Regions from separate parts of the Streptomyces sp. M41 genome, predicted to be linked through region 1. Evidence: riboswitches for the same ligand, from Rfam matches in the RefSeq annotation. Region 1 holds a riboswitch; each other region holds the start of a gene.
The links. A riboswitch is a leader RNA that binds a small molecule or an ion and turns the genes downstream of it on or off. The one in region 1 is predicted to bind thiamine pyrophosphate.

Region 1 (9,801 bases):
CGCCGCCGGTGTGCCGGACGAGCTGTTCCAGCGACCAGTCGGGGCAGGTCGGCACCGTCACCGACAGATCGGCGCCGGAAGTCACGACGGCCCTCAACAGGCCGATCTGGTGGGCGATTTCATCGCAGTAGCGAGCGTACGGAAGTGACGTCATGCCCGCACCCTACGCACATGATGATCAGCCCAGCACGACAATTTCGGCGGCGTCGAACTCCACGCCGACCACGTCCCCGACCTCCGGCGCCTCCCGCAGCGCACAGGCCGCCTCCAGGCGCGGCGCACCCTCCGGCTGGAGGTGCACGGCGACATGGGTGCCCTTGAACGTTCGCGCGGCGACCGTGCAGCGCAGCCCCTCGTCGGCGGCCACGAGCCGCACCCCGGCCGGCCGTACGAGCACCGCCCGCGTGCCCTGGGCGGCGCCCTCACCGACGGGGAGCTTCCCCCAGGGGGTGTCGGCGGCCTCCCCGGCGACCGTGCCCTCGACGACATTGTCGAACCCGAGGAAACGCGCCACGAACTCGTCCACCGGCCGCTGCCACACCGCCAGCGGCGTGCCGCTCTGCGCGATCCGCCCGTCCCGCATCACCACGACCCGGTCGGCGAGCGCGAAGGCCTCGCCCTGGTCGTGTGTCACGGCCAGCACGGTGGTGCCCAACCGGCCGAACAGTTCCCGCAGTTCCACGACCAGCCGCTCTCGCAGCGAACGGTCGAGCTGGCCCAGCGGTTCGTCCAGCATCAGCAGCCGCGGCCGGGGCGCGAGCGCACGCGCCAGCGCGACCCGCTGCTGCTCCCCGCCGGACAGCGAGGCGACGGCACGGCCGGCGGCCCCCGGCAGCCCGACGAGTTCGAGCAACTCCCGTACCCGCGCGGACTGTTCGTGCTTCGAGGCGCCCTGCATCCGCGTACCGAAGGCCACGTTGGCGCCGACGTCCCGCTGCGGGAAGAGCTGGTGGTCCTGGAACATCAGCCCTACGCCCCGCTTGTGCGCGGGCACCCCGGCCTGGTCCCGCCCGTCCAGCACCACCCGCCCGGCGTCGAGGGCCTGAAGCCCCGCCACCGCCCGCAGCAGCGTCGACTTGCCGCTGCCGCTGGGCCCGAGCACACAGACGATCTCATGCTCGGCGACATCCAGGTCGACGGCGTCGAGCACCGCCCGCCCACCGAAGCGGACGGTCGCCCCCGCAAGGCTCAGCAGCATCTAGAACTCCCCGGTCCGGTCGGTGCGCAGCCGCTCCAGCACCAGCAGCGCCACCGCGCACACCACCATCAGTACCGTCGAAAGGGCCATCGCCTGGCCGTAGTTGAGCTCGCCGGCCCGCCCCAGCAGCCGCGCCACGGCGACCGGCAGCGTCGGATTGTCGGGCCGCGCGATGAACACCGTCGCCCCGAACTCGCCGAGCGACACCGCGAAGGCGAACCCGGCCGCGATCAGCAGCGCCCGCCGCACCATCGGCAGATCGATCTCCCGCCAGACCCGCCACGGCGAGGCACCCAGCACCGAGGCCGCCTCACGCAGCCGATGGTCCACGGCCCGCAGCACCGGCAGCATGGTCCTCACGACGAACGGCACCCCGACCAGCGCCTGGGCCAGCGGCACCAGGATCCAGGTGCTCCTGAGGTCCAGCGGCGGCTCGTCCAGGGCGATCAGGAATCCGAAGCCGACCGTCACCGCGGACACCCCGAGCGGCAGCATCAGCAGTGCGTCGAAGCCGCGTACGAACCGGCCCGCGTCCCGCCGGGTGAGCGCCGCCGCGGCCAGACCGCCGATCAGCACGGCGATGGCGGTGGCGACGACGGCGTACTGCAGCGAATTGCCGATCGCCTCGATCGGGGCGACGAGGAAGACACCGCCGTCGGCATCGGTCAGCGCCCGGTAGTAGCCGAAATCGGGCGCGTCGAGCGAGCGCTGCACCAGCACGGCCAGCGGCAGCAGCAGGAGCACCACGACGACGGCCAGGACTGCGGCCAGCAGCGCCCACTGTCCCGCCCCGCGTGGACGCCGCGCGGTCACGGACGCGTCCACCAGGCGCAGCGCGCTCTCCCGCCGCCGTACGGTCCAGGCGTGCACGGCGAGGATCGCGCCCACCGCCAGGAACTGGATGACCGTCAGTACGGCGGCGGTGGACAGGTCGAAGATCTCGGAGGTCTGCCGGTAGATCTCCACCTCGAGGGTGGAGAAGGCCGGGCCGCCCAGGATCTGGACCACGCCGAAGGAGGTGAAGGTGAACAGGAAGACCATGAGCGCGGCGGCGGCCACGGCGGGGGCGAGCGCCGGCAGGGTGACGGTACGCCAGGCCGTGAGGCGGGACGCCCCGAGCATCCGCGCGGCCTCCTCCTGCCGCGGGTCGAGCTGTGCCCACAGCCCGCCCACCGTCCGTACGACGACGGCGTAGTTGAAGAAGACATGCGCGAGCAGGATCGCCCACACGGTCGTGTCGAGCCGTACGCCCCACAGCTCGTCGAGGAGTCCGCCGCGGCCGACCAGCGCGAGGAACGCCGTACCGACGACAACCGTCGGCAGCACGAACGGCACGGTCACCACGGCCCGCAGGATCTGCTTGCCGGGGAAGTCGAAGCGGGCGAAGACATAGGCGCCCGGCAGCGCGATCAGCAGGGTCAGCGCGGTGGAGGCGAGCGCCTGCCAGGTGGTGAACCACAGGACGTGCCGGATATCGGGCTGCCCGAGCACCTCCAAGAGCCGTCCGAACTGCCAGACCCCGTCGGCCTTCAGACCGCGCGCGACGATCGCGGTGACGGGGTAGGCGAAGAAGACCGCGAAGAACGCGACGGGCACGGCGACGAGGCCGAGCCGCACCGCCGCGCTCCGCGCGCGTCCCCTGCGGGGGGCGCCCGTCCGCGGGGCGCCCTCACCGGGGGTTACTTCAGTACGAGCGAGGTCCACGACTTGACCCAGTCGTCACGGTTGTCGGCGATCTTCGCCGGGTCCATGGTCTCGGGATCCTTGGCCTGCGGGCCGTACTTCGCGAACTCCGGCGGCACTTGTGCGCCCTCGCGCACCGGGTGGACGAACATGTTCAGCGGCATGTCCTCCTGGAACGTCTTGGTCAGCAGGAAGTCCAGGAGCGCCTTGCCGCCCTCGGCGTTGCCGGCGTTGCTGAGCAGGCCCGCGTACTCGACCTGCCGGAAGCAGGTGCCGCTCGCGACACCCGTCGGCGCGGTCTTCGGCCTGGGGTCGGCGTAGATCACCTCGGCGGGCGGCGAGGAGGCGTACGACACGACGAGCGGCCGGTCGGCCTTGGCCTTCTTGCCGCCGGCGGACCCGGAGAACTCCTCGTTGTAGGCCTGCTCCCAGCCGTCGACGACCTTGACGCCGTTGGCCTTCAGCTTCTTCCAGTAGTCCTGCCATTTGTCGTCCCCGTACCGGGCGGCGGTGCCGAGCAGGAAGCCGAGGCCGGGCGAGGAGGTGGAGGCGTTCTCGGTGACGAGGAGATCCTTGTACGCGGGCTTGATCAGGTCGTCGAACGAGGTGGGCGGGGTCAGCTTGTGCTCGCTGAAGTACGCCTTGTCGTAGTTGACGCAGATGTCGCCGGTGTCCACGGGTGTGACCCGGTGCTCGTCCTCGTCGACCCGGAACTCGGGGCGGACCGTGTCGTAGCCTTTGGGCTCGTACGACTGGAACAGCCCGTTGTCGAGAGCCCGCGAGAGCAGGGTGTTGTCGACGCCGAAGAAGACGTCGCCCTGCGGGTTGTCCTTGGTGAGGATGGCCTTGTTGACGGCCTGCCCGGCGTCGCCGTCCTCCAGGACCTTGACCTGGTAGCCGGACTGCTTCTCGAACGCGGCGAGGACGTCCTTGGACACGGCCCACGAGTTGTGGCTGACGAGCGTGACGGTCTTGGAACCGCCGCCGCCGGCGTCGCCGCCGTCCCCGTCGGACGACCCGCAGGCGCTCAGCGCGGGCAGCGCGACGAGACCGAGCCCGACGGCGAGGGCCGTGGCCTTCTTGGTGATGCTCACTAGTTCCTCCTGGGGTGACCAGGAAGAGACGCGGCCCCGCCCGGGTCCCCTGAGGGCTCCGGGCAGGGCGCAACAGCTCGAGTGGTGACCGATCTCCCTACCCAGAATGACCTGGGCCAGGTTCGGAGGGTCTGCGGCCGGTGCCGCACTCTCAGCGCTGTGGCGCTCCCCTGTCGGAATATGAAGATGTTCTTACGACGGTCAGACTACCGCTCGGTCGCGGCGAGCTGACCGCACGCCCCGTCGATCTCCTGACCACGGGTGTCCCGGATCGTCACCGGTACCCCGTGCGCGGCGATGGCCTCGACGAACGCCTTCTCGTCCTCCGGCCTGGAGGCGGTCCACTTCGATCCGGGCGTCGGGTTCAGCGGAATCAGATTCACATGCACGGGCCTGCCCTTGAGCAGCCGCCCGAGCCGGTCACCACGCCAGGCCTGGTCGTTGATGTCCCGGATCAGCGCGTACTCGATGGACAGCCGGCGCCCCGACTTGGCGACGTACTCGAACCCGGAGTCCAGCACCTCGCGCACCTTCCACCGGGTGTTCACGGGGACGAGGGTGTCGCGCAGCTCGTCGTCGGGGGCGTGCAGCGAGATCGCGAGCCGGCATTTGAAGCCCTCGTCGGCGAACCGGTGGATGGCCGGGACCAGCCCGACGGTCGACACGGTGATCCCGCGCTGGGACAGCCCCAGCCCGTCGGGCTCGGGATCGGTCAGCCGCCGGATCGCCCCCACGACCCGGTTGTAGTTGGCGAGCGGCTCCCCCATCCCCATGAAGACGATGTTGGACAGCCGAGCGGGCCCGCCGGGCACGTCCCCGTCCCGCAGCGCCCGCATCCCGTCCACGATCTGATGGACGATCTCGGCGGTCGACAGATTCCGGTCCAGCCCCGCCTGCCCGGTCGCACAGAACGGGCAGTTCATCCCGCACCCCGCCTGCGAACTGATGCACATGGTGACCCGGTCCGGATACCGCATCAGCACGGACTCGACGAGCGTCCCGTCGAACAGCCGCCACAGCGTCTTGCGCGTGGTGCCCTCGTCGGTCGACAGATGCCGTACGACGCTCATGAGCTCGGGAAACAGCTCCTCCCGCAGCTTGTCGCGCGACCCGGCGGGGATGTCGGTCCACTGCTCCGGCTCGTGCGCGTACCGCGCGAAGTAGTGCTGCGAGAGCTGCTTGGCACGAAACGGCTTCTCCCCGATCGCAGCGACGGCGTCCTTACGCTCACCGGGCGTGAGATCAGCAAGATGCCGCGGCGGCTTCTTGGCTCCGCGGGGGGCGACGAAAGTGAGTTCTCCGGGTGCAGGCATAACCCTTCCAGTGTGGCAGATCAACTGTGGGGGCCCGGGACGGAGCGGGGTGGGGGTGGTCACGCGTGATCGCCGCCGGGCGTCGATGGTCGGCCTCGCACGGCCCAGGGGGCACGCCCTAGGGATGGGATGATCGCTCCGGAGGGGGTCGAGTGGACGTGCTTGAACTGATGAAGTGGCTGGCCGAGCGCGGCGTCACGACCGTCTTCAAGGTCGACGGTGACCGAGTCATTGAGCGACGGGCGGCATGGATGGTCATCGTCAGCGGTGGGCCGCTCGGCGAGGACTCGTTCTTCCGTGCTGATCTGGCCACGCCGGACGCATGCCTTGACTCGTTGCTCGCCATCTAGAGGGCAAGGGGCTGTCCCCGTTCGCATGATCAGCATGTCCCGCAGAGGCGTCGCCGCCGCTCGTAGCTACCGGTGAGTCGGGCATCCTGGCCGATCTCGGCGAACGTTCCAGGCCACCCGCGCGCGCTCTCACACACATGCGGGTGGCCCATGCTCCCAAGAGAAGGGAACGGCCTCACCATGGGCAAGCCCAGCAAGCTTTTCCACCTAGCCCCTATCCCGTCGTGGGTCACCGGGCTCGCTTACATCGGCGCTCTTATGGCTGGCGTGGTGCTGATCACAACCCGTAGCGCAACGCCTGCGGAGGCCTCCGGATTGTGGCGCCGTTCCTTGTGATCTATGAGCGGGTGCTCGTCCACCGCGCGTCCGAGTAGCCACATGTGGGCTCACATCCTCGGCAGACGGAATCACTTCCGGTACTCGAAGGCCCCGATGTCACACGCCGGCCCTTGAGGCCGCAGGACGCCGCGCTGGTCTGCGGAGGGGCAGTCGGAGCCGGAGGCGGTGTCGAGGGCGGGGCTGCCGGGCAGCAGTGCCACGGTGTCTGTCGGTCCGCCGTTGTCACCGAGGGGCGCGAGGTGGGGATCACGGCTGGGGAGATCGCCTTCGGCCGTGAGGTGGCAGCTGTTTCCGCTGTCGAGGTTGTTGCCCCGGGACTCGATGGTGGCGAAGACGCGCTTGCAGTCGCTGGTGGCCTGGCCGATCGTGTTCTCGGCGATGATGGTGTTCTGCAGGGCGAGGTGACCCAGCGGCAGGTTGATGGGGTCGGTGATGGGCCCGGGCAGGCTGTCCAGGTAGGCGGGGGCGATATTGATCCCGCCGCCGCCGTCGGTGGCGGTGTTGCCGGTGATCGTGGAATTGCGGATGTCCACCAGGCCGCGGCCTCGTATGTCGATGCCGCCGCCATAGCCGGACAGGCTGCCCGGACGGTCCCAGTCGTCGGTCACACGGTTGTCGGCAATCGTGGAATTGACCACGGTACCGGTGTCGTCGAACCGGATGCCTCCGGCCTCACCCGCTGTGTTGCGGCTGACGGTGCTCTCGATCAGCGTCAGATGGGAGCCGGGGATGTTGAAGATGCCTCCTCCGTAGCCGGCACGGTTCCCCGTCACGGTCACCCGGCGCAGCGTCATCTTCTTGCTGTTGGCGATGCCACCTCCGCCGGGGTCGGTAATGGGTACTTCCCGCTGCTTGGCGTCTCCTCCCGTGAGGGTGAGGTCGGACAGCGAGGTGTCGGCACCCATGCGGAAGACCCGATCGATGTGGTCGGCGTCGATGATGGTCGTCCGCGCCCCGGCTCCCAGGACGGTGGTCGGCTCGAGGATGTTCAGATCGCCTGTGGTCGGGTCGGCGGTGCGCCCGTTGAGATGGTCGGGATTGGGCGGAATGGTCAGCCGGTAACGGGCGGCCGGTAACTCGATCGTGCTGCCGGGCCGGGCGTTTGCGGCCATGACAGCCGCGCGCAGGGTGCAGGTTCCGGTGGCGGTGCGGCAGACCCCGTCGGACGCGTTGGCATCCACGGCGTCTTCGGTGGAGTCGACCGTGAAGGTCGCGGGCGCGGTGGCTGCTTGCGCAGGGGACGGGGCAACGGCAACGGTCCCTGCGAGGGCCGCCAGCAAGACGGTCAACGCCGAGGGGGCAGTCGGTTTTCTCATGGGGTGGGCTCCTACTTCGGGAGTGGGCTACTGCTTCCGGACCATGTGACACAACATCAGAAACACTCGCGTATATAACGTGTACCAAAATGTTTCTCACCCATGAAAGATTCATTCCGGCCGCTGCTGCAGCCGAGTCTGACCGACCTTCCTCGCGGGCCGCACGGGCTCGCGCGTGAGCTCGTGACGGGCTCGCAGCGCCAGCGGCTGCTCCATGCGATGACGGTCGTGGTGGCTGAAAAGGGCTACATCGCCGCGACCGTGGCCGATGTGACGGCACGGGCGGGCGTGTCGCGCAAGACGTTCTACGAGCTGTTCGCGGACAAGGAAGAGTGTTTTATCGCCGCGGCGGACATAGGCCGTGAGCTGATGGTCAAGCGGCTCGAGGCGTCGTTCGCGCGCTCGTCGGCGCAGTCGCTCTCTCCAGTGGCGACGTTTCGTGCCTCTATCCGTGCCTATCTCGAGCTGATCGCCGAAGAGCCGGACTTCGCCGTGGCGTTCTTCCTGGAGACGGCGGCGGCCGGCGGCCGAGCGCGGGAGCACCAGGACTCCTGCCGCTCCTGGTTCGCCCAGACGATGCGCGCCTGGCACGCCAAGATTCCCGGCCGCCGCCGTGTCCCCCCTGAGACCTACATGGCCGCCGCAGACGCCACATACGAAGCTGTCTGCCGCTGTCTGCGCCAAGGGCGCATCGGTGAGGTCCCTGCCCTGGAGGACACGGTGCTGTACGTCTGTCTCGCCCTGCTGGGCGTGGCCAATCCGGTAGCGGACGCCGAAGAGGGTGAGCCGGGAGAGGTGTGAGCAGCGGGCCGGGCACGGCTCGGGCAGGCATGAGAGGTCCGAGCCGCCCTGCCCGAGCGAGCGCTACCGAGCCATGGTCGACGTGGGCTACGGCTGCGGTCTCCGACCAGGGAAGATCATCGATCTGGCCGGGCGAGGAGCGCGGGTCTGACGGCACACACGTGCCCTGTGTGCGTGGCCCGGCCCGCGTGTCCGCCGCACCGGTCCTCGTCGTCCGCCCTCAGCCGCCCGGGCGCTCCAACCTGGTCTTGAGGAGTTGTTCGTCGCGGGGCAGTTCCTTGCGAACCTGTGGACGGACGACCAGGGGGATCAGGGCCTTGCCCAGACCGTGCCCTTCGAAGTCGATGTCGATCGTGAGGCGGGAGCGGCGCCCGTCGTCTAGGGGCTCTATCTCGCCGTGGGTGCGGGGGCGGACCGGGCCGTCCACGCCGTGCAGATCCCAGCTGTGCGGGGGGTCCAGCTCGTCGAACTCCACGGTCATCGGGACCTGGCGGTTCCCGATCCGGCGGGTGACCCGGATCCGGGAGCCGGTCTGGACGGGCCCCTCGTCGAGCCGTTCCGCCGAGACCGCGCTCAGCTGCCATTCCGGCAGGTGGGACGGGTCGGTGACGTACGCGTAGAGCTCGTCCGGCGTGCAGTCGACGTCGACGACTTCTCGGATGGCGGTCATGACGACCCCCTTTTGGATGCCTTCGATGACGTACGTACACCGGAATCGTCCCACTTGGGAGCGGGGGGCACCATCGCAGTGCGCCCTCGCAGAAGAAACCCCCGCTCGCGACGAGCGGGGGTTTCCTGTCACGGTCCGGTCAGGCCGATCCGACGAAGATCACCATAAGCAGCCACACCACGGGCGCAGTGGGCAGCAACGAGTCCAGCCGGTCCATGATCCCGCCGTGCCCCGGCAGCAACGTGCCCATGTCCTTGATGCCCAGGTCCCGCTTGATCATCGACTCGCCGAGGTCACCCAGCGTGGCGCTGGCCGCGACGGCGAGACCCAGCAGCAGGCCCTGCCACCAGCTTCCGTCGTCGATCAGGAACTCCATGCACAGCGCGCCCGCCACCATCGCGAAGCTCACCGCGCCGAGCAGCCCCTCCCGGGTCTTGCCCGGGCTGATCCGCGGAGCCAGCTTGTGCTTGCCGAAGCGCCACCCGACGGCGTAGGCGCCGGTGTCGCTGACCACCGTCAGGAGCAGGAACGTGAGGACCCGGAAGGCCCCGTCGTCGGCGGTGAGCATCATCGCCACGAACGTGGCCAGGAACGGGACGTAGAACGCCGCGAAGACGCCCGCGGTGACGTCCCTGAGGTAGCCCTCGGGCGGGTCCGTCATCCGCCAGACCAGTACGGCCAGCGCGGTGAGCGCCATCGCCACCCAGGCACCCTCGGCACCCCGGACGTATCCGGCGACGACCATGGCCGCACCGCCGACAGCGAGCGGGACGAGTGGCGCCTTGATGCCCTTGCGCTCCTCGAGCCGCTTGGTCAGCTCCCACAGACCCACGACGACGGCGACCGCGACCACGCCGACGAACACGGCCTTGACGACGAACAGCGACGCGACGATCACCACGCCGAGCCCGACGCCGACCCCTATGGCCGCACCCAGGTCGCGCCCCGCGCTCTTCTTCTGCGGCTGGGGCGCCGGCTGCGGGGCGTCGGGCATGGGCTCCGGATTCTGCGGCGCCGCCTCGAAGGGCCGCGCCTGC
Region 2 (9,801 bases), on a different contig from region 1:
GAAGCCGGCGCCTTCCAGCGCTGCCTTGGCGTCGTCGACGCTGTCGCCGACCACGTCCGGGACCTCGATCATCTCCGGGCCCTTGGAGAGCGTCAGCGTCACCGTGTCGCCCTCGGCGGCCTGCTTGCCGTTGGCCGGCGACTGCCGGGCGACCCGGCCCGCGTCGAACTCGGAGTTGACCCGGCCGGCGGCGACCTCGACCTTCAGACCGGCCCCCTCCAGGTCGGACTTCGCCTCGGCCAGGCTCTCGCCGGTGACGTCCGGGATGTCCACCGGGCTGCCCTTGCTGACGCTGAGCGCGACCGGTGAGCCGGAGCGGAGCTTGGTGCCGTTGCCCGGGTCGGAGGAGATCACGAAGCCCTGGGGGATGTCGTCGTTGAACTCCCGGGTCACCCGGCCCGGTTCGAGGCCGCCGTCCTTCAGTACGGTCCGTGCCTTGTCCAGCTTGTAGCCCTGGAGGTCCGGCACCTTCACGGTCTCCGGGCCCAGCGAGACCACCAGACCCACCGAGTCGTTGTGCCGGATGCGGGCGCCCGACTTCGGGTCCGAGGTGATGACGGTGCCGCGCTTGAAGGTGTCGCTGTGGGTGCGCTGCACCTTGCCGATGTCGAGCCCGGCCTTCTCCAGCCGCTCCCGGGCCTGCGCCTCGGTCTTGGACAGCAGCGGCGGGACCTCGGTGAACTGGCCGGAGTTGATGTACCAGATGCCGACGCCGAGGCCGAGGACCAGCAGGACGGCGGCCACGACGACCAGCGGGCCGCGCGGCCGGCGCGAGGTACCCGACCGGCGGGGCCCGGGCGGTGGGGGCGGCGGGGTCTCCAGCCGGCTGGTCCGGTTGAAGACGGCCTCGGACTCCGGCTCGTCCCCGTTCACGGGCAGCGGACGCTGGATCGTGAGCGCGCGCGGGATCACGCTCGTGCGGTCGTCGGCGTTGCTGCGCTCCGCCGTGTGGGCCTGCGGCGGCACGGCGTCCAGCTGGTCCGCGCTCAGCGCGGCGCGGGACTCACGGGCCAGCGCGAGCAGCGCCACGGCGTCGTACGGCCGGATGTCCGGGGTGCGGGCGGTGGCCGAGGCGACCAGCTCGTCGAGCTCGTACGCCAGCCCCGGCACGGCGGCCGAGGGCGGCGGGACGTCCTCGTGGAGATGCTTGTAGAGCACCACGGCGGGGGAATCCCCGTCGTGCGGCTTGTCGCCCGTGAGCATCTCGTACAGCACGACACCGCACGCGTACACGTCGACGCGGGCGTCGGCGGCGCCGGGCTGCTCGATCTGCTCGGGCGCGAGATAGGAGACGGTGCCGAGCACGGCACCGGTGGTGCTGGTCACGGTGTCCACGGACCGCACCAGCCCGAAGTCGGCGACCTTGACCCGGCCGTCGTCCCCTATCAGGACGTTCTCCGGCTTCATGTCCCGGTGCACGAACCCGGCGCGGTGCGCGGCGCCGAGCGCGGCGAGCACCGGCTCCAGGATGTCGAGCGCGGCCCGGGGCTGCAGCGCCCCGCGCTCGCGCAGCACGTCACGCAGGGTGCAGCCCGCGACGTACTCCATGGCGAGATAGACGTACGACCCGTCGGTGCCCTGGTCGAAGACCTGCACGACATTGGGGTGCGCGAGCCGGGCGACGGACTTCGCCTCGCGGATGAACCGGTCGACGAACACACCGTCGACCGCCAGCGCGGGGTGCATCACCTTGAGCGCGAGCACGCGGTCCAGGCGGGTGTCCAGGGCCCGGTAGACCGTGGCCATCCCGCCGACCGCGATGCGCGCGTCCACGCGATACCGGCCGTCGAGCACCTGCCCGACCAGAGGGTCCTGAAGCGTCGTATCCACGCGGGTGAGTCTACGAGCCGTCACCGACACACCTCCCGCCCCGGACCGGGATCGGGGCGGGACTGCAGCCGAGCTGTGACGGACGCCTCATGGGTGAAAGGCTTTCATCGAACGTGCGTTCAGAACGCAGGTCGCTCGGGGTCCAGCCGTGCCAGGCCGTCCGCGGGAGACGACGCCTGCGCGAAGTGCCGGCGCGGAATGCGCCCCGCCCGGTACGCCAGCCTGCCCGCCTCCACAGCGTGCCGCATCGCGTCGGCCATCAGCGCCGGCTCCTGCGCCCGCGTCACCGCCGAGGCGAGCATCACACCCGCGCACCCCAGCTCCATCGCCAGCGCCGCGTCCGACGCCGTCCCCGCACCCGCGTCCAGGATCACCGGCACGCGCGCGTGCTCCACGATCAACTGGAAGTTGTGCGGATTGCGGATGCCGAGCCCCGAACCGATCGGAGACCCCAGCGGCATGATCGCCGCACAGCCGGCGTCCTCCAGCTTCCGCGCCAGCACGGGGTCGTCATTGGTGTACGGCAGCACGGTGAACCCGTCGTCCACCAGCGTCTCCGCGGCGTCCAGCAGCTCGATCGGATCCGGCAGCAGGGTCCGCTCGTCGGCGATGACCTCCAGCTTGATCAGGTCCGTACCGAGCGCCTCGCGCGCGAGGCGGGCCGTCAGCACGGCCTCGCCGGCCGTGAAGCACCCTGCGGTGTTCGGCAGCACCCGGATGCCGAGGCCGTCCAGCACGGAGAGGACGGACCCGTGCACCGACGGGTCCACCCGCCGCATCGCGACCGTCGTCAGCTCCGTCCCGGACGCAACCAGCGCCCGCTCCAGCACCTCGAGGCTGGGCGCCCCGCCCGTGCCCATGATCAGGCGGGACCCGAAGGACAGGTCGCCGATGACAAAGGGATCGTCGGCCATGGTTCAGCCTCCTTGGACGGCGGTGAGGACCTCGACGCGGTCCCCGTCGCTCAGGGACGTCGCCGGCCACTGCCCGCGCGGGACGACGGTTTCGTTGAGGGCGGCGGCCACTCCCGAGGGTGCCGCGGTGAGGGACCGCACGAGCGTGTCGAGAGCCGTACCCGGCTCGATCTGCCGACGCTCGCCGTTGACCGAGATGGTGACCGGGGTGGTGGGTGGAGTGGGGAACGGAGTGTTCATACGGGCTGCTCCGTGAGTGCGGCGGAACTGAAACGCCGGGGCGAGAACGCCCGGGCCTCGTCGGGGAGTTCACCGGTGCTCAGGACGTGCGCCATGACGTCGCCGGTGACCGGGGTGAGGAGCACGCCGTTGCGGTAGTGGCCGGTGGCCAGGGCCAGCCCCTCGAGGCCGGACGGACCGAGCAGCGGAGCGTTGTCGGGGGAGCCGGGGCGCAGGCCCGCCCGTGTCTCGGTGAGCGGCAGTTCGGTGATGCCCGGCACCAGCTCATGGGCGTCGCGCAGCAGCTCGTACACGCCGCCCGCGGTCACCGTCGTGTCCCAGCCCAGCTCCTCACTCGTCGCCCCGACGACCAGCTCGCCGCTCTCCCGCGGCACCAGATACACCTGGCTGCCGCGCACCACGGCCCGCACGGTCCGGCTCAGGAACGGCGCGTACCGCTTCGGCACGGTCAGCCGCAGCACCTGGCCCTTCACGGGACGTACGGGGGGCAGTACGTCGTCCGGAACGCCGGACAGCCGTCCGCTGCGGCTGCCGGCGGCGAGGACCACCTGGCCCGCGCGCAGCTCGGTGCCGTCCGCCGTGGTGACCCCGGCGGCCCGGTCCCGTACGACGTCGAAGCGCTCGGCCCACGCCCGGTGGAAGACCACACCGGCCCGCTCGCAGGCGGCCACCAGCGCCGCGGACAGCCTCCTCGGATCGATCTGGTGGTCCCCGTCCACCCGGAGCCCGCCGCGCACGCCCGGCGCGAGCATCGGCTCCAGGCGCCGGCACTCACGCCCCGACAGCCACTCGGAGTCCAGCCCCGACCGGCTCTGGAGGGCGTGCAGCTCACGCAGGTGGGCCCGGTCGTCGGAGTCCAGCGCCACGGCGAGCGTGCCGCAGCGGCGGTAGCCGAGGTCATGGCCGGTGAGATCGATGAGCTCGGCCACGAAGTCCGGGTAGCGGCGGGCCGAGGCGAGGTTCAGGCCGAGCAGGGTCTGCTCGCCGTAGTGCAGTTCCGTGACGGCGGCCAGCATCCCGGCGGCCACCTGGGCGGCCCCGCCGCCCGGCTCGGGGTCCACGACGGCGGTCGTGAACCCGCGCTGCGCGGCCCGCCACGCCGTGACCAGGCCGATGATCCCGCCCCCGATGACGAGGACGTCTGACGTTCGCGTACGCGACATGGGCGTCCAGCCCCTCCCTTCGCCGGCATGACCCGGATCAGGTTCGTACGGTCGGAGGCCGCCAGCCTCCCTCTCAGCCCGGTGCGTCCGGGCTCCCGCGAGTGCTCTACGTTGGCCACCCTAGCCCGCCGCCGCACGCCTCAGTAAGGGAGCCCTCGCCCGTGGCCCGTTCGCTCGACGGTCTCGTCCTCGCCCCCGTGGCCGACCAAGCCCCAGGTCAGGTGGGCACCCGCACCCGGTTCACCTACCACGAGAAGGACGGTGAGATCTGGGCGGACTACACCGGCGGCGATGTCGTGCGCGGGTGTCTCGTGGGCACGAGGAAGGGGGACCGGCTGGACTTCCGCTACGTCCAGCTGAAGCGGGACGGGACCACGTCCTCGGGTCACTGCGTGTCGACGGTGGTGGACCTTCCGGACGGCCGGGTGCGGCTGGAGGAGAGCTGGGAGTGGGAGTCGCAGGCCGGCCGGGGGACGAGTGTTGTGGAACAGGTCACCGAGCACCCCCCCTGACTGACGGATTGTCAGTTGTCTATGGTGATCAGGTGAGCGAGCAGACGCAGCAACAGGGCACGTCACAGGCGCGGCGCGTGGTCGTCGCGGGCGCGGGCATGGCCGGGGTGCAGACCGCGGTCGCCCTGCGCGAGCAAGGCTTCACCGGCACGATCACGCTGATCGGCGCCGAGCCCCACCAGCCGTACGACCGGCCGCCCCTGTCCAAGGCCGTACTGCTCGGCAAGTCCGAGGGCTCGGCCTTCGACGTCGACTTCGACGCCCTCGGCATCGAACTGCGGCTGGGGCGCGAGGTGCTGGGCGTGCGCACCACCGACCACGAACTGGACACCGAGGCCGGGCCCGTCCCGTACGACGTCCTGGTGCTCGCCACCGGCGCCGAACCGATCCGGCTGCCGGGCGCGGAGGGCATCCCCGGCGTGCATCTGCTGCGCACCCTGGACGACGCCGAGCGGCTGCGGCCGGTGCTCGCCCGGCAGCACGACATCGTGGTCGTCGGGGCGGGCTGGATCGGCGCCGAGTTCGCCACGGCCGCGCGCGAGGCGGGGTGTGCGGTGACGGTCGTGGAGGCCGCCGGCCGGCCGCTCGCGGGCGCGCTGCCGGCCGAGGTCGCCGCGCCGATGACCGCCTGGTACGAGGACAGCGGGGCGGCGTTGCGCACCCACGCGCGCGTGGAGCGTGTCGACCCCGGCGAGGTCGTCCTCGACGACGGCTCGCGTATCCCCGCGGGCGCCGTCGTGGTCGGGATCGGGGCGCGCCCCGCCACGGCCTGGCTGGCCGGCTCGGGCATCGAGCTCGGCGCGCACGGCGAGGTCGTCGCCGACAACGGTCTGCGCACCTCCGTCCCGGACGTCTACGCGGTCGGCGACTGCGCCTCCTTCCCCTCCGGCCGCTACGGCGAACGGCTGCTGGTCCACCACTGGGACAACGCGCTCCAGGGCCCGCGCACGGTCGCCGCGAACATCCTCGGCGAGACCCCCGCGGTCTACGACCCCGTGCCGTACTTCTGGTCCGAGCAGTTCGGCCGCTTCGTCCAGTACGCCGGCCACCACGCCGCCGCCGACACGACCCTGTGGCGCGGCGATCCGTCGGGCCCGGCCTGGGCGGTCTGCTGGCTGCGGGAGCACCGGCTGGTCGCCGTCCTGGCCGTGGGCCGGCCCCGGGATCTCGCCCAGGGACGGCGGCTGATCGAGGCGGGCACGCCGATGGACGCGGCGCTGCTGGTGGACCCGGCGAGGCCGCTGAAGGCGGCGACGGCTTAGCGCGTCGGAGCGACGGGGCCTCCGGGTGGACCGGCCTGACTTCCGACTGTCAGTGGCAGATGGCAGGCTTGTTTCCGTGACCGAGATTGACGCAAAGACCGATGCTCTCGTGGCCGCCTGGCTCACCCTCCCCGACATCGCAGAGATGCTCGACGTCGAGGTGACCCGCGTCCGGCAGCTGGTCAAGGAGGGCCAGCTCATCGCCGTACGCCGAGGTGAGAACCGCGCGCTGCACGTCCCCGCCGCCTTCATCGACGGGGACAAGGTCGTCAAGGGCCTGTCCGGGACCCTGACGCTCCTGCGGGACGACGGCTTCACGGACGAAGAGATGCTGGAGTGGCTCTTCACGCCCGACCCGAGCCTGCCCGGCACCCCCGCGCAGGCCCTGAGCGAGAACCGCGGCACGGAGGTGAAGCGCCGCGCCCAGGCGCTCGCTGTCTGATCAGAACGGATCTCCACGCTGGTCCGAGGGCTGTCCGGCGTGCGGGCGGCCCTGGGATCTTCGGGTCGGGGTGACTCGTCGACTCGGGGTGACCGGTCGGCTCGGGGCCAGCTGGTCGGCGGCGGACGGGCGCCGGGTGCCGCGAGCCCCGGGCCGTCCGGCCGCCGCCGGCCCGGTGAGTCCTGCCCGGACCCCGGGCACCTGCAAGGATCCGGGCCGAGCCCCGCCGTGCCGGCCCGTCCCGGCCCGCTCGACACCGCGTGCCGCCTCCGCCCGCCTCCGGGTTACCGTGCCACCGTCCGGCTCCCGCCCGACGTCATCCGCCCGGCACCCGATCACAGGGGGAAGCGCATGTCCGACACCGTCACCGGGGTCACCGCCCGGAGCCAGCTCGCCGATGCCCGGCTCTACCTCTGCACCGATGCCCGCAAGCGGCAGGGCGATCTCGCGGAGTTCCTGGATGCCGTGCTGGCCTCCGGCGTCGACATCGTGCAGCTGCGCGACAAGGGGATGGAGGCGGCCGAGGAACTGGCGCACCTGGAGGTCTTCGCCGAGGCCTGCGCCCGGCACGGCAAGCTTCTCGCGGTCAACGACCGTGCCGACGTGGCTCATGCCGTCGGCGCCGACGTCCTGCACCTGGGCCAGGGCGACCTCCCGGTCCCCGCCGCCCGCGCGATCCTCGGCGACGACGTCCTCATCGGCCGCTCTACCCACTCCGAGGCCGAGGCCACCGCAGCCGCCGCCCAGGACGGCGTGGACTACTTCTGCACCGGCCCCTGCTGGCCCACCCCCACCAAGCCCGGCCGGCACGCCCCCGGCCTCGACCTGGTCCGTCACACCGCCGCCCTCGGCACCGACCGCCCCTGGTTCGCCATCGGCGGCATCGACCTCGACAACCTCGGTCAGGTGCTGGAGGCGGGCGCCCGACGTGTCGTCGTCGTACGGGCGATCACGGAGGCCGACGACCCGGCCGCGGCGTCGGCGGAGTTCGCGCAGCGGCTCCGGAAGGAGTCGTAGGCCCGGCCCGAGGGGAGGGAGCCCGGACCCCTGAGGAGACGGCGTCTCACATCTGATCGAGTCTTGTCTCAGTCCGTGGACCATGTGCCGTCGATCCACGGCCTCGCCCGGCCTCCGCCCGGCCCCGTTCCGCCCCTCGGGTCCGTCGGCTGGCCGTTCTTTGGCCGGTTTTTGTCCAAGGAGTGGACAACAGCCCGACAAATCGGGCAAATGTCCGGCGCCCGGTTGGGGGACCGGGGGCCCCTGGTTAACCTGCGAGTATGGCCCTCGGCACCGCATCCATCAGGTCGGACCACGCTCGTACCGTGCGCGAGATGCTCGCGACCGGCAAGACGACCTATTCGTTCGAGTTCTACGCCCCCAAGACCCCGAAGGGCGAGCGGAACCTGTGGAACGCGCTGCGCCGGGTCGAGGCCGTCGGACCCGACTTCGTCTCCGTGACCTATGGCGCGGGCGGTTCCACCCGCGCGGGCACGGTCAAGGCGACCGAGGCGATCGCCTCGGACACCACCCTCACCCCGATCGCCCACCTCACCGCCGTCGACCACTCGGTGGCCGACCTGCGCAACATCATCGGCCAGTACGCCGACGCCGGGATCCGCAACATGCTGGCGCTGCGCGGCGACCCGCCCGGCGACCCGCTGGGTGAGTGGGTGCGGCACCCGCGGGGCCTCACCTACGCGGCCGAACTCGTCGAGCTGATCAAGGCGTCCGGTGACTTCTGTGTGGGCGTCGCCGCCTTCCCGGCGATGCACCCGCGCTCCTGCGACTGGGACACCGACGTCCGGCACTTCGTCGACAAGTGCCGGGCCGGCGCGGACTACGCGATCACGCAGATGTTTTTCGATCCGGAGGACTACCTGAGGCTGCGCGACCGAGTCTCGGCGGCCGGCTGTGACACCCCGATCATCCCGGAGATCATGCCGATCGCCGGCGTCAGGACGCTGGAGCGGATCCCGTCCCTCACCAACGCCGCCTTCCCGGACGCCCTGAAAGAGCGGATCCTCACAGCAAAGGACGATCCGGCGGCTGTACGCTCGATCGGGATCGAGTTCGCCACGGAGTTCTGCGCACGGTTGCTGGCCGAGGGAGTGCCCGGACTGCACTTCATCACGCTCAACAACTCCACGGCGACCCTGGAAATCTACGAAAACCTGGGCCTGCACCACCCACCGCAGGCCTAGACCGGCCGTCCTGATATACGTCACACTGCGTAGGCGGCCACTGGGAGAGGGGCGTACATGGGCTGGACGGTCCTCTACATCGCGTTCGGCATCGTCGCGCTGTGGCTGCTGGGCGAGGTACTGCTTCAGTACAAGGCACGCCTGCGCTGGCGGCTGCTGGCGTTCGTCGGCTTCCTCGGTGTCGTGATCGGGGTGCTCATCCCGTCGGTGATCGTCATCGGGCTGGGCGCGGCGGCCTTCGCGATCGGCCAGACCTACGTAACGCTGTCCTTCCGCCGCGGCTTCTCGGCCGGCTGGGCGGTCTCCGCACCGGCGCTGGGCCCCCTGGGCGGCGCCAAGCGCCGCGGCGAGCCGGCCCGCCAGGAGCCGACCCTGGAGGTCTCCGACCTCGAGGCGGGCGAGGGCGGTTTCGGCGACGACGGCAGGTACGGCCGCGACGACGGCAAGTACGGCCGGGACGACCTCGGCTACGGCGACGACTACGACCGCGACGACGTCTTCACCCCCTCGCGCGCGGACCGCCCGTCCGCCGCCGAGACGACCGCCGTCTACGAGCCGCAGCCCCTGCCGGACGACACCGGCTCCTACGGGATATACGGCGACCCTGCCTACGCCGCCGCCGACCAGCAGTACACCGCCGCCGGCCAGCCCCAGGACCAGTACGCGACGGCCGACCAGAGCTACGCCTACGACGGCTACTCCGGCTACGACCAGCAGCAGTACGGCTACGACGCCACCGGCCAGCAGCAGTACGCCGCATACTCCGACCCGTACATCGGCAACCAGACCTACGGCGGCGCCTCGTACGACGCCTACGGGCAGCAGAGTTACGGCCAACAGGACTACGGCCAGGACCAGTACGCCACCGGCACCTACTCGGATACGTCGTCCAGCGGCGTCTGGGTCCCGCAGCAGCGCACCGACGAGACCTACGGCGGCGAACTCCCGCCCGAGCAGCAGTACCCCTACCAGGGCAACGGCCAGCAGCAGGGCCAGGGGAACGGGTACGACGAGCAGTACCGCTTCTGACGTACAGCCGGCTCCGCACAGGCCGGGCGGCCAGTCACTGCGAGCCTCTGAACTCCGGCCCTTCCACGATCAGCCCCGCCGCCAGCGCACCCGACATACCGGCGTGCGGCAGACCGCCCCCGGGGTGGGACCAGCCGCCGACGGTGAACAGGCCCGAAACGGCAGTGCTGTTGGACGGGTGCAGCAGCCGCCCGCCGGCCGCGGCCAG
Region 3 (9,801 bases), on a different contig from region 1:
CGCCTACCTGCAGTTTCTGCGGGAGCGGAACATGTCGGTCGGTCTCTACGCGCTCAACGCCGGGGAGCACGATCCACAGAAGCCGCACAATCAGGACGAGGTCTACTTCGTTGTGAGCGGCCGGGCCCAGATCACCGTCGGCATGGAGACCACTCAGGTGGCGCGCGGCAGCGTGGTGTACGTGCCGGCCGGAGTCGCCCACAAGTTCCATCACATCAGCGAGGACCTGAGGGTGCTCGTGGTGTTCTCTCCGCCCGAGAGCTGACCTTCGACCTCAGGGTTCCCTAGGGGTTCGATCAGGGGAGGACAAGGGCTGCGAGGGCCCCGCCGGGGCACCTGCCGGCCCTAGCATCGAGTGCAGGGAATCAGCAGATTCAGAGAAATCGGCAGATTCGAAGGATCAGGACCCGGCACAGCGATGGTCGGAGAGATGAGGACGAGGGCGATGCGTGAGATCTTCGCGGGACTGCCGTGGTGGGTGAAGTGGATCGCGGTGCCGGTCATCGCCCTGGTCGTGTTCGGCGGGTTGATAGCCAGCGTCGTCGGGTTCGTCATCGGGTTGCTCTTCAAGGTGCTGGTGTTCGTGGCCCTGGTCGGTGGACTGATCTACGTCGTACGGAAGTTCACCTCGAGTTCCTCGTCGCGCAGCGACTGGTGAGGGCCGTGAGGCCAGGGGTGCGGTAACAGGAATTGCCGGTTCCCTCGGGCGAGGGAAGTTTTCCGGGCGGCGCGTCTGCAAGCGGTGACAGGCGAATAGAGTCCGGAAATCGACGCGGGGAAGACCCCGTGAGCGGCGTGCACCCCAACCCGTGTTCCCCAGCACGGGCTCCCCCCTCGCGCTTCGGGAGTAACCCTTGGCCACGGTTGACACCGCACCCTCAGACCCCCACGCATCCGTCGGACGGCCGTGTTCCTCCGTTGCCCAGGTGCCACGGCAGGCGTCCCCGAACTCCTCCGAGCAGTCGTCCTCCGCGACGCTCATCGGGTCCGTCCAGCGGGCCATGCGCCTGCTGGAATGCGTCGCCGGGCACCAGTACGGCGCGCCCGCCAAGCAGCTCGCCCGCGAGACGGGCCTGGCGCTTCCCACCGCGTATCACCTGCTGCGCACCCTGGTGCACGAGGGCTATCTGAGCCGCGACAAAGGGCTGTTCTTCCTCGGCGAGGCGGCCGAGCGGCTGAGCAGCAGTGGAGCCCAGCAGAAACGTCGCAGCACCGTCGCGGACGCGCTGGCCCAGTGTCGTGACGCCATCGGGGTCCCCGTGTACTACGCCCTGTATCGCGAGGGCGAGATCGAGGTCATGTGCGTGTCCGACACCCCCGGCAATCCGGCGGTCGAGGAATGGGCCGACTTCCGGGAGACCGCCCATGCGCACGCCATCGGCCAGTGCCTGCTGTCCCAGCTGGACGAGGAGGACCGCCGGGACCACCTCGACCGTCATCCCGTGCAGGCCATCACCCCGTACACGGTGCGCGACAACAGCGCCCTGCTCCGACGCCTGGACCGGGCCCGCCGCATGGAGCCGGTGACCGAACGTCAGGAGTACGCGCTGGGCACGGTGTGTGCGGCGATCCCGATCACGGTGGGCACCACGGCCGCGACGATGGCCATCTCCCTGCCTGTTCACCAGGCCGACCGGCTGCTGTCGGCGGCCCAGCAACTACAGGACCAAGTCGGACGCCTGCTGGGGTCACTCGCGATCTCTATCAGTATCTGAAAACTCACTCCTTGTGATCTCTCGTGTACGTTCAGCAAGATTCCACCAGTGTCGGGAGCCGTTTCCCGGCCAGTCGACGGCAAACGACGGGGTAGGCGATGCGAGAGTCCGTACAGGCAGAGGTCATGATGAGCTTCCTCGTCTCCGAGGAGCTCTCTTTCCGCATCCCGGTGGAGCTGCGCTACGAGACCTGCGATCCCTATGCCGTACGGCTGACGTTCCACCTGCCCGGGGATGCCCCGGTGACATGGGCGTTCGGCCGCGAGTTGCTGGTCGACGGAGTCGGCCGACCGTGCGGGGAGGGCGACGTACGAGTGTCGCCGGCCGGTGCCGAGACCCTGGGTGATGTCATGATCCGGCTTCAGGTGGGCGCCGACCAGGCGCTGTTCCGCTCTTCGGTGGCGCCGCTCGTGGCCTTCCTGGACCGCACCGACAAGCTGGTGCCGCTCGGCCAGGAGGGCGCCCTCGCCGACTTCGACGCACACCTCGACGAGGCACTGGACCGCATCCTGGCCGAGGAGCAGAGCGCGGGCTGAGGGCTTTACGGCGGCGCGAGCGGGGGTGGCGTAACGCTTCGCCGGGTGCGGTGCCGTCCGGCGCGAGAGAGCGCTCCGATGGGTGCGGGGGCTCGATGTGCGAGGGGGGTCCGATGTACGAGGCCGGTTCGCTGGGCGAGGGCGAGGGTGAGGGCGACGGCGGGGCGAACCCGGCCGTGGCCGTCACCGTTTGCGCCGTCGGCCCCGTCCGCCACGCTGAGCCTGTTGCCCAAGAGCCGGCCGGCCAGGAGACGGCTGACCGGCGGCCGGTTGCGCACCTGGAGTGACCGGCTGGGCCCCTGCGGGCACGCCCCCCTTCTCGGGTCGGTCCGCGGAGACCACCAGGGCCGCGAGAGCCGTGGTGACCGGCACCGACGCGACCAGGCCGATCGAGCCCACCAAGGTGCGGACGATTTCCTCGGCCACCAGCTCACTGTTGGCGACCGTGCCGACCCCGCTCTGCGCGATCGAGAAGAGCAGCAGCAGCGGCAGCGCGGCGCCCGCGTAGGCGAGGACAAGGGTGTTGACGACGGAAGCGATGTGGTCGCGGCCGATCCGGATACCCGCCCGGTACAGTCCGCGCCAGCCCATCGCCGGGTTGGCCTCGTGCAGCTCCCAGACCGCGGACGTCTGGGTGACCGTCACGTCGTCGAGGACGCCGAGCGAGCCGATGATGATGCCGGCGAGCAGCAGACCGCTCATGTCGATCGACGGGTACAGGCCGTGGATCAGGCCGGTGTTGTCGTCCGTGTTGCCGGTGAGCGCGGCCCAGTCGATGAACACCGAGCCGAGGACGCCGATCAGCAACAGCGAGATCAGTGTGCCGAGCACGGCCACGGACGTACGGGCGGACAGGCCGTGGCAGAGGTACAGGGCGATGAGCATGATGGCGCTCGACCCGACCACCGCCACGACCAGCGGGTTCGAGCCCTGGAGGATCGCCGGCAGGATGAAGAAGGTGAGCACCATGAAGCTGATGGCCAGCGAGATCAGCGCCATGACCCCGCGCAGCCGCCCGACGATCACCACGGCGACCGCGAAGATGCCGGCGAGCACGGCCAGCGGTACGCGCCGGTTCACATCGGTGACCGAGTACTGGAGATCCTTGGGGGCCGAGGGCTCGTAGGCGACCACGACCTCCTGGCCCTCGTGCAACTGCCGTGACTGGTCGGGCTGCACGATCTCCGTGAACGTACGGCCCTTGTCCTTGCCCGTGTCGACGCGGATCGTCGCCTTCTTGCAGGTGCCCTGCTCCTGTTGCACGGCGGAGGAGCCTTCGGCGGTGGAGGTGTCGCCGGTCGGTGGCACGCCCGAGGCTCCCACCTCCTTGCAGCTCAGCTCGACCACCTTGGTGACCGTCGCCTGCTGCGTCTGCCGGTCGAAGCCCACCCCGGTGCGCTCGTGCGGCGGGGCACCGCCCGGCCAGAGCACCACGAGCCCCACCAGCACCGCCGCGGTGAACGGGATCAGGACCGCCGCGATGACCTTGCGCAGATGCCGGGAGACGGGCGTCGCGGGACCGTGGGCGTGACTGTGCGAGTGCCCATGACCGCCACCGCCACCGGCACCACCGCCACCATCCGCACCGCCACCGCCACCGCCACCGGTACCGCCACCGCTGTCACCGCCGCCGTGCGAGCCGCCGGAGCCATGACCGTGCCCACGCCCGCCTGAGTCGTGCCCGTGCCCATGGCCACCTGAGTCGTGCCCGTGCCCATGGCCACCTGAGTCGTGACTGTGACCATAGCCACTCCCCGGCACCCGACCGTGCTCGCCCCAGCCGCCGGAACCAGCAGCATGATCGTCGGCGCCTTCTCCGGAACCCCGGCCGTATCCGCCGTCGTAGCCACCCTCGTATCTGCCGCGAGGGACCGCCGAACCCGGGCCGTCCGTGCGGCCGTTGCCCAGGGCGGGGCCGTTTCCGAAGCCGGAGCCACGGCGCGGCTCGGGCGGTGGGTACGGAGGTTCATGCGTCGTGGTCACCGACCGATCATCGCAAGAACGATGGGGGCCCTCTGTTCACCGCGCCCGAATTGACGCTAGCGTGGAGCCACCTTTGTACACGCGGGAGCTCGGAGCACCGGGCTGAGAGGGCGCTGACCTCCGTCCCAGCGATGTTTCACATGAAACATCACCCATCGCGAGTGATGTTGCACACGAAACATCGGCAGACGGATACCGCTGCGTCGACCGCCGAACCTGTTACCGGGTAATGCCGGCGTAGGGAGTAGGTCTCATGACCATCAAGGACGCGCGCACGCCTGCCTCCGTTCAGGACGAGAAGTTCCAGGAGGCCGGGAAGTCCATCGGCTGGCACAAGGCGTACGTCGAGGGCTCACGCCCCGACCTGCGGGTGCCGGTCCGCCAGGTGCACCTCACCAACGGGCAGTCGGTCACGTTGTACGACACGTCCGGCCCATACACAGATCCGCTCGCCGAGACGGACGTCCGCAGGGGGCTGCCCCCGCTGCGGGAGAACTGGATCATCGCCCGCGGCGACACCGAGGAGTACGCGGGCCGTCCTGTCCGTCCCGAGGACGACGGCATCAAGCACACCTCGCCCCGCGGCGGCCTGCGCAACCTCGACGCGGTCTTCCCCGGGCGTCCCCGTCAGCCGCGTCGCAGCCGCGACGGCCAGGCGGTCACACAGCTCGCCTATGCCCGGCGAGGCGAGATCACTCCGGAGATGGAGTTCGTGGCCATTCGGGAGAACGTTTCTCCCGAAGTGGTACGCGACGAGATCGCCGCGGGCCGGGCGGTGCTGCCCGCCAACGTCAACCACCCGGAGATCGAGCCGATGATCATCGGTAAGCGGTTCCTGGTGAAGGTCAACGCCAACATCGGCAACTCGGCGGTCACGTCCTCCATCGAGGAGGAGGTCGAGAAGATGACCTGGGCGACCCGTTGGGGCGCGGACACGGTCATGGACCTGTCGACCGGCCGCAACATTCACACCACACGCGAGTGGGTGCTGCGCAACTCCCCCGTACCGATCGGCACGGTGCCGCTGTACCAGGCGCTGGAGAAGGTCGACGGCCGCGCCGAGGAGCTGACCTGGGAGATCTACAAGGACACGGTCATCGAACAGGCCGAGCAAGGCGTGGACTACATGACCGTCCACGCGGGTGTGCGCCTGCCGTACGTACCGCTCACCGCCAACCGCAAGACCGGCATCGTCTCGCGCGGCGGCTCGATCATGGCCGCGTGGTGCCTCGCGCACCACAAGGAGTCGTTCCTGTACGAGAACTTCGAGGAACTCTGCGAGATCCTCGCCGCGTACGACGTCACGTACTCGCTCGGCGACGGCCTGCGGCCCGGCTCGATCGCGGACGCCAACGACGAGGCACAGTTCGCGGAGTTGAAGACGCTCGGGGAACTCAACACGATCGCGAAGCGTTTCAATGTTCAGACCATGATCGAGGGCCCGGGCCATGTCCCGATGCACAAGATCAAGGAGAACATCGACCTTCAGCAGGAGATCTGCGAAGAAGCCCCGTTCTATACGCTCGGCCCGCTGACCACGGACGTCGCCCCGGCGTACGACCACATCACCTCCGGCATCGGTGCCGCGATGATCGCCTGGTGGGGCACGGCGATGCTCTGCTACGTCACGCCCAAGGAGCACCTGGGGCTGCCCAACCGGGACGACGTCAAGACGGGCGTCATCACCTACAAGATCGCCGCCCATGCGGCCGACCTCGCCAAGGGGCACCCCGGTGCACAGGAGTGGGACGACGCGCTGTCCGATGCCCGCTTCGAGTTCCGGTGGGAGGACCAGTTCAACCTGGCACTCGACCCGGACACGGCACGGGAGTTCCACGACGAGACCCTGCCGGCCGAGCCGGCCAAGACGGCGCACTTCTGCTCCATGTGCGGGCCGAAGTTCTGCTCGATGAAGATCAGCCAGAGCATCACAGAGCGGTTCGGTGGTGGCGCGGCTGAGGGGGCATCGCCGGAGGAGGTCGCCGAGGGCATGCTGCAGAAGTCGAAGGAGTTCGCAGCGAGCGGGAACCGTGTGTACCTGCCACTGGCGGACTAGTTCGTAGCCCTACAGGACGACCCGCGCCCCATGGAGGAGCCGCGGGTTGTCCTGTTGTCAGAGGTAGAGCCCTGCCAGACGGGGCAGTCTCCGCCGCATCTCATCCGCGTCGTCGAAGTCGAAGTCTTCCCCCATGTCCGCTGCGTCGCTGTCCTGCTCGTCAGCTGATCGGTACTCAGCCCACGCTTCGTAGAAGGCGTCCGGGTTGCCTGTAAGGCGTTCAAAAGCACCACTGGCCGCGTAGTTCACGTCCTCGTAGAACAGCGCCTCGTCCAAATGGGCGGTCGCGGCTTCGATGACAGCGGGGTGCTCGGCGAGGCTGTCCGGATCCAGAGCGGTGCGCTCGTACCAGTCTCGCCCCAGTGCGATCACTCCCGCTCGGAAGTCCATGAAACTGTCGTCGGAGCAGCCACCTCCGATGAGGTAGGCCGCTGCCCAGACATCCCAGCGGTACAGGGCGTCATGTACCTCATCGAACTGCTCTGCGTATTCAAGGATCTCCTGCGGAGTACATCCGACAAGGAGGTCTACCAGCACCTCGTCGAAGAGCCTGCCGGAGGCGGCGGCCGAAGAACGCGCGGATTCGATGATGTCCCAGAAGCGGTCGATGTACATGAAGCCGCACTGTGCCATCCCGGTATGACAATGGGAGGAGGAGTGTCCGGTCGGCGGACGCTGGTCCCGTAACGGAACGGGTACGACGCCGCTTCGTTCGATCAAGATCCCTAAGGTCTTTCGTGTGAGTGGGATCGATGTCACCAACGGAGTGGTCGGCGCCTTCATCGGCATGCTGTTCGCGGTGCTGTTCCAGCAGCCCCTGCAGAACGCCTGGTACCGGCTGCGCAGGCGGTCGGCCGGTGCGTTGCGCAATCTGGGGCGCAGGGAGGAGTCCGGGCCTGCCTGGAGCACGTTCTCGCTGGGCCCGTTGCAGACGTCCGCGCTGATCGTGGAGGGCGACGGCGACAAGCCGATACCCCCGGAGTCGGTGTATCTCCATGTGCTCGACGGCGAGGTGGAGTTGCCGTCGGACATGGCCGGCTGGCGTGCGGAGATCGCCGAGGAGAGCGAGCGGCTGCGAGTCGAGGGCCGTACGCCGCTGTGGAACGGGCCGCGCTATGCGGTCGAGTCGGTCGATGTTTCCCGGACCGCTCTCGAGGAGTCCCCCGAGGTGCATCTGCGGCTGCGCCCGACCGACTACTACACGTTCCTGGCAGCTCAGCAGCTCGACCGGCGGCTTCCGGACGGCACCACTCCGCGCTCCCGCTATCTGGACCCGGAACGCCCGCTTCAGGCCCCGGACTTCCTCCAGTGCAGTTTCGCCGTCAACATCGCGGTGGTCACCGCCGACGACATGCTGGTGGTGAGCCGGCGCAGCGACCGGGTCCGCATGGCGCCGGGCGTATGGAACTCCTCCGTCAACGAGGGCCTGTCACGGCACATCGACTCCTCCGGCAGAAGCGCACCGGACCTGCACGCGGTGGCCCGCCGCGGGATGCGGGAGGAGCTGGCCGTGGAGCCGCACGAGTACACGCTCGAACTGCTGGCGTTCGTGCTGGACATCGACAAACGCCATTGGAGCGGGCACTTCCACGCCAGGCTCAAGGAGCTGAAGAGCTCGGATCTCCAGTCGCGGATGAGCCGGGGCGTCGCGGACCGGTGGGAACACGAGACGATCGAATATGTGCCGTTCCGGCCGGCCGCCGTGATCAAGTATCTGCTGCGGGAGGACCGGGTGCATCGATGGGCACCGTTGGCCCCGGCCCTGTTCCATCTGTCTCTCGTGCACGCATTCAGCCGCGCCCTCGTCGAACGCGTGGAAGCGCAGTGCCTCCGGCGTCTGTAGCGCGCCGCACGTCATCGGCCGGCCTGCCGTAGCGCCGGGTCTTCGGCTTGCGCTCCCTTGGGCGGGGGCGCAAGCCGAGGGGCAGCGCCAGCCGACGTCACTCCGGCTGGTGCTCCGGCCCCCCGAAGTCCGGGCTCGAGTAGTCCGGGCTGCTGAAGCTCGGGCGCGAACCACGCGAGGCCCCGTCGTCGGGGCTGCTGAAGCCGGGGCGGTCGTAGCCCAGGTTCGGCATGCGGCCGGCCGGTGTCGACGGTGGCGCGTGATGCAGTGCCGATGCCGTGCCGGGGTCGGCGAGTGCCTCCCGCAGGAACGGCAGAATGCCGCGTTCCAGCAGGGCTTCGCGCCAGGCTTCCCGGGCCCGGGCGACCTCCTCGCTCAGTTCGCCGTACGGACCGCCGTCGAACGCGGGGCGGTTGCGCAGGGCGGTGAGCAGGAGTCCGACGGCGGCGACCATGATCGCTGCCGCGGCCAGGGCGCCGAACACCCATCCGGTGGTGAGCATCGTCTGGGCGAACGCCGGCTCCGGGTTGAACATCTTCAGGATGTAACCGACGAGCAGGAAGATCGCCGCCGCGGTGCCGGCGAGGACGGGTGCCAGGACGGCGAGGACGGCGACGATGCCGGGGCCGGCGGTCTCGGCGACCTCGCCCATGGTGGTGGCGAGCCCCATCGCAACGCCGCCCGACTCGGTGGAAGAGCCGGACTCGCGGCTGGACGACGGGGTGGACGGCGCCGGTTGGCGCAGTTCCTCGCGGACCTTCACATAGTGCTGGTACTCGGTCGCCGCAGCCGCCGTGATGAGTGCGGTGGCGTTGAGCGCCATGGTGCGCAGCTGTTCGGGGTTGAGCCGCTGTCCGACAGCGGTCAGTTCCGGGCGGTGTGGGGCGGAGCGCAGCGCCGCATCGAGGATCCGCTCGTATTCCTGGCGGTCCTCGCTCAGCAGGTGCTGCGGAACGCTGTTCATGTGCATCCCCCGATGCTCCGTAGGGCTTGGGGCTCGCATGCCAACGAGCCGTCGGGCAGAAACGGAGGGGAGCCTGCTACGGATAAGCCGATGGTAGAGCGGTGACGGCACACGGTGACAGGGGGTTTGCCAAAATTGGGCCCTGGCCTGCACCGTCCCCCGTCGCCGCCGCTGTGGGCGACGCCTGCCCCGTGAACGCTCAGATATCCAGGGGAAGTTGCTGGACCAGTAGCTTTCCGGCCATGGTCACGCCGCCGTCCATCGCGATGGCGAGCCCGTCGGCGTAGACATGCGGTCCTTCGACCGAGGGTCCGCCGCCGTCCTCGTTCTCCTCGGAGCCGACCTCGCCGAGCAGGTACGGAATGGGGCTGTGGCCGTGAACGACGCGGGTGCCGCCGTACGTATCGAGCAGCGAGCGCACATGGTCGGCGCCGCCTTCGTCGCGGAAGGAGAAGCGCTTGGTGAACTTGCGGAAGAGGTCCCAGACTTCGTCGGCGTCGTTGCGCGTGAGTGTCTCGCGGACGGTGTCGTTGACCGCCTCGATCGAGTCGCCGTAGTCGAGATAGGCGGTGGTGTCCGAGTGCACGAGGAGATGGCCGTCGACCTCCTCCATGGCGTCCAGCCGGGACATCCACTGAAGGTGATGGTCCTGGAGCCGGTCCATGTCGGTCTTCTGGCCGCCGTTGAGCAGCCAGGCGGCCTGG

Region 2: linked by a shared signal. The riboswitch ahead of thiO (glycine oxidase ThiO) and the one ahead of ACHBTE_RS18315 (thiamine ABC transporter substrate binding subunit) in region 1 are both predicted to bind thiamine pyrophosphate.
Region 3: linked by a shared signal. The riboswitch ahead of thiC (phosphomethylpyrimidine synthase ThiC) and the one ahead of ACHBTE_RS18315 (thiamine ABC transporter substrate binding subunit) in region 1 are both predicted to bind thiamine pyrophosphate.

Annotation. Positions count from the first base shown of each region.
Region 1 covers NZ_JBIMKE010000013.1:113,791-123,591, forward strand. Annotated here, with positions in the region: gene ACHBTE_RS18300 (maleylpyruvate isomerase family mycothiol-dependent enzyme) at 1-154, opposite strand, end outside; gene ACHBTE_RS18305 (ABC transporter ATP-binding protein) at 179-1,198, opposite strand; gene ACHBTE_RS18310 (ABC transporter permease) at 1,199-2,902, opposite strand; gene ACHBTE_RS18315 (thiamine ABC transporter substrate binding subunit) at 2,878-3,975, opposite strand; TPP riboswitch at 4,052-4,157, opposite strand; gene rlmN (23S rRNA (adenine(2503)-C(2))-methyltransferase RlmN) at 4,182-5,288, opposite strand; gene ACHBTE_RS18325 (hypothetical protein) at 5,441-5,638, shown strand; gene ACHBTE_RS18330 (choice-of-anchor Q domain-containing protein) at 6,046-7,293, opposite strand; gene ACHBTE_RS18335 (TetR/AcrR family transcriptional regulator) at 7,396-8,094, shown strand; gene ACHBTE_RS18340 (SRPBCC family protein) at 8,315-8,764, opposite strand; gene ACHBTE_RS18345 (phosphatidate cytidylyltransferase) at 8,904-9,801, opposite strand, start outside.
Region 2 covers NZ_JBIMKE010000020.1:1,200-11,000, forward strand. Annotated here, with positions in the region: gene pknB (Stk1 family PASTA domain-containing Ser/Thr kinase) at 1-1,830, opposite strand, end outside; gene ACHBTE_RS23130 (thiazole synthase) at 1,950-2,744, opposite strand; gene thiS (sulfur carrier protein ThiS) at 2,748-2,984, opposite strand; gene thiO (glycine oxidase ThiO) at 2,981-4,147, opposite strand; TPP riboswitch at 4,145-4,256, opposite strand; gene ACHBTE_RS23145 (hypothetical protein) at 4,309-4,659, shown strand; gene ACHBTE_RS23150 (NAD(P)/FAD-dependent oxidoreductase) at 4,692-5,921, shown strand; gene ACHBTE_RS23155 (Rv2175c family DNA-binding protein) at 5,998-6,363, shown strand; gene thiE (thiamine phosphate synthase) at 6,715-7,380, shown strand; gene metF (methylenetetrahydrofolate reductase [NAD(P)H]) at 7,641-8,564, shown strand; gene ACHBTE_RS23170 (hypothetical protein) at 8,622-9,593, shown strand; gene ACHBTE_RS23175 (phytoene desaturase family protein) at 9,628-9,801, opposite strand, start outside.
Region 3 covers NZ_JBIMKE010000005.1:300,569-310,369, forward strand. Annotated here, with positions in the region: gene ACHBTE_RS09850 (cupin domain-containing protein) at 1-265, shown strand, start outside; gene ACHBTE_RS09855 (DUF5326 family protein) at 446-658, shown strand; gene ACHBTE_RS09860 (IclR family transcriptional regulator) at 927-1,715, shown strand; gene ACHBTE_RS09865 (SsgA family sporulation/cell division regulator) at 1,814-2,251, shown strand; gene ACHBTE_RS09870 (YibE/F family protein) at 2,435-4,234, opposite strand; TPP riboswitch at 4,306-4,495, shown strand; gene thiC (phosphomethylpyrimidine synthase ThiC) at 4,488-6,290, shown strand; gene ACHBTE_RS09880 (DUF4240 domain-containing protein) at 6,348-6,905, opposite strand; gene ACHBTE_RS09885 (hypothetical protein) at 7,030-8,133, shown strand; gene ACHBTE_RS09890 (hypothetical protein) at 8,231-9,103, opposite strand; gene ACHBTE_RS09895 (metallophosphoesterase) at 9,297-9,801, opposite strand, start outside.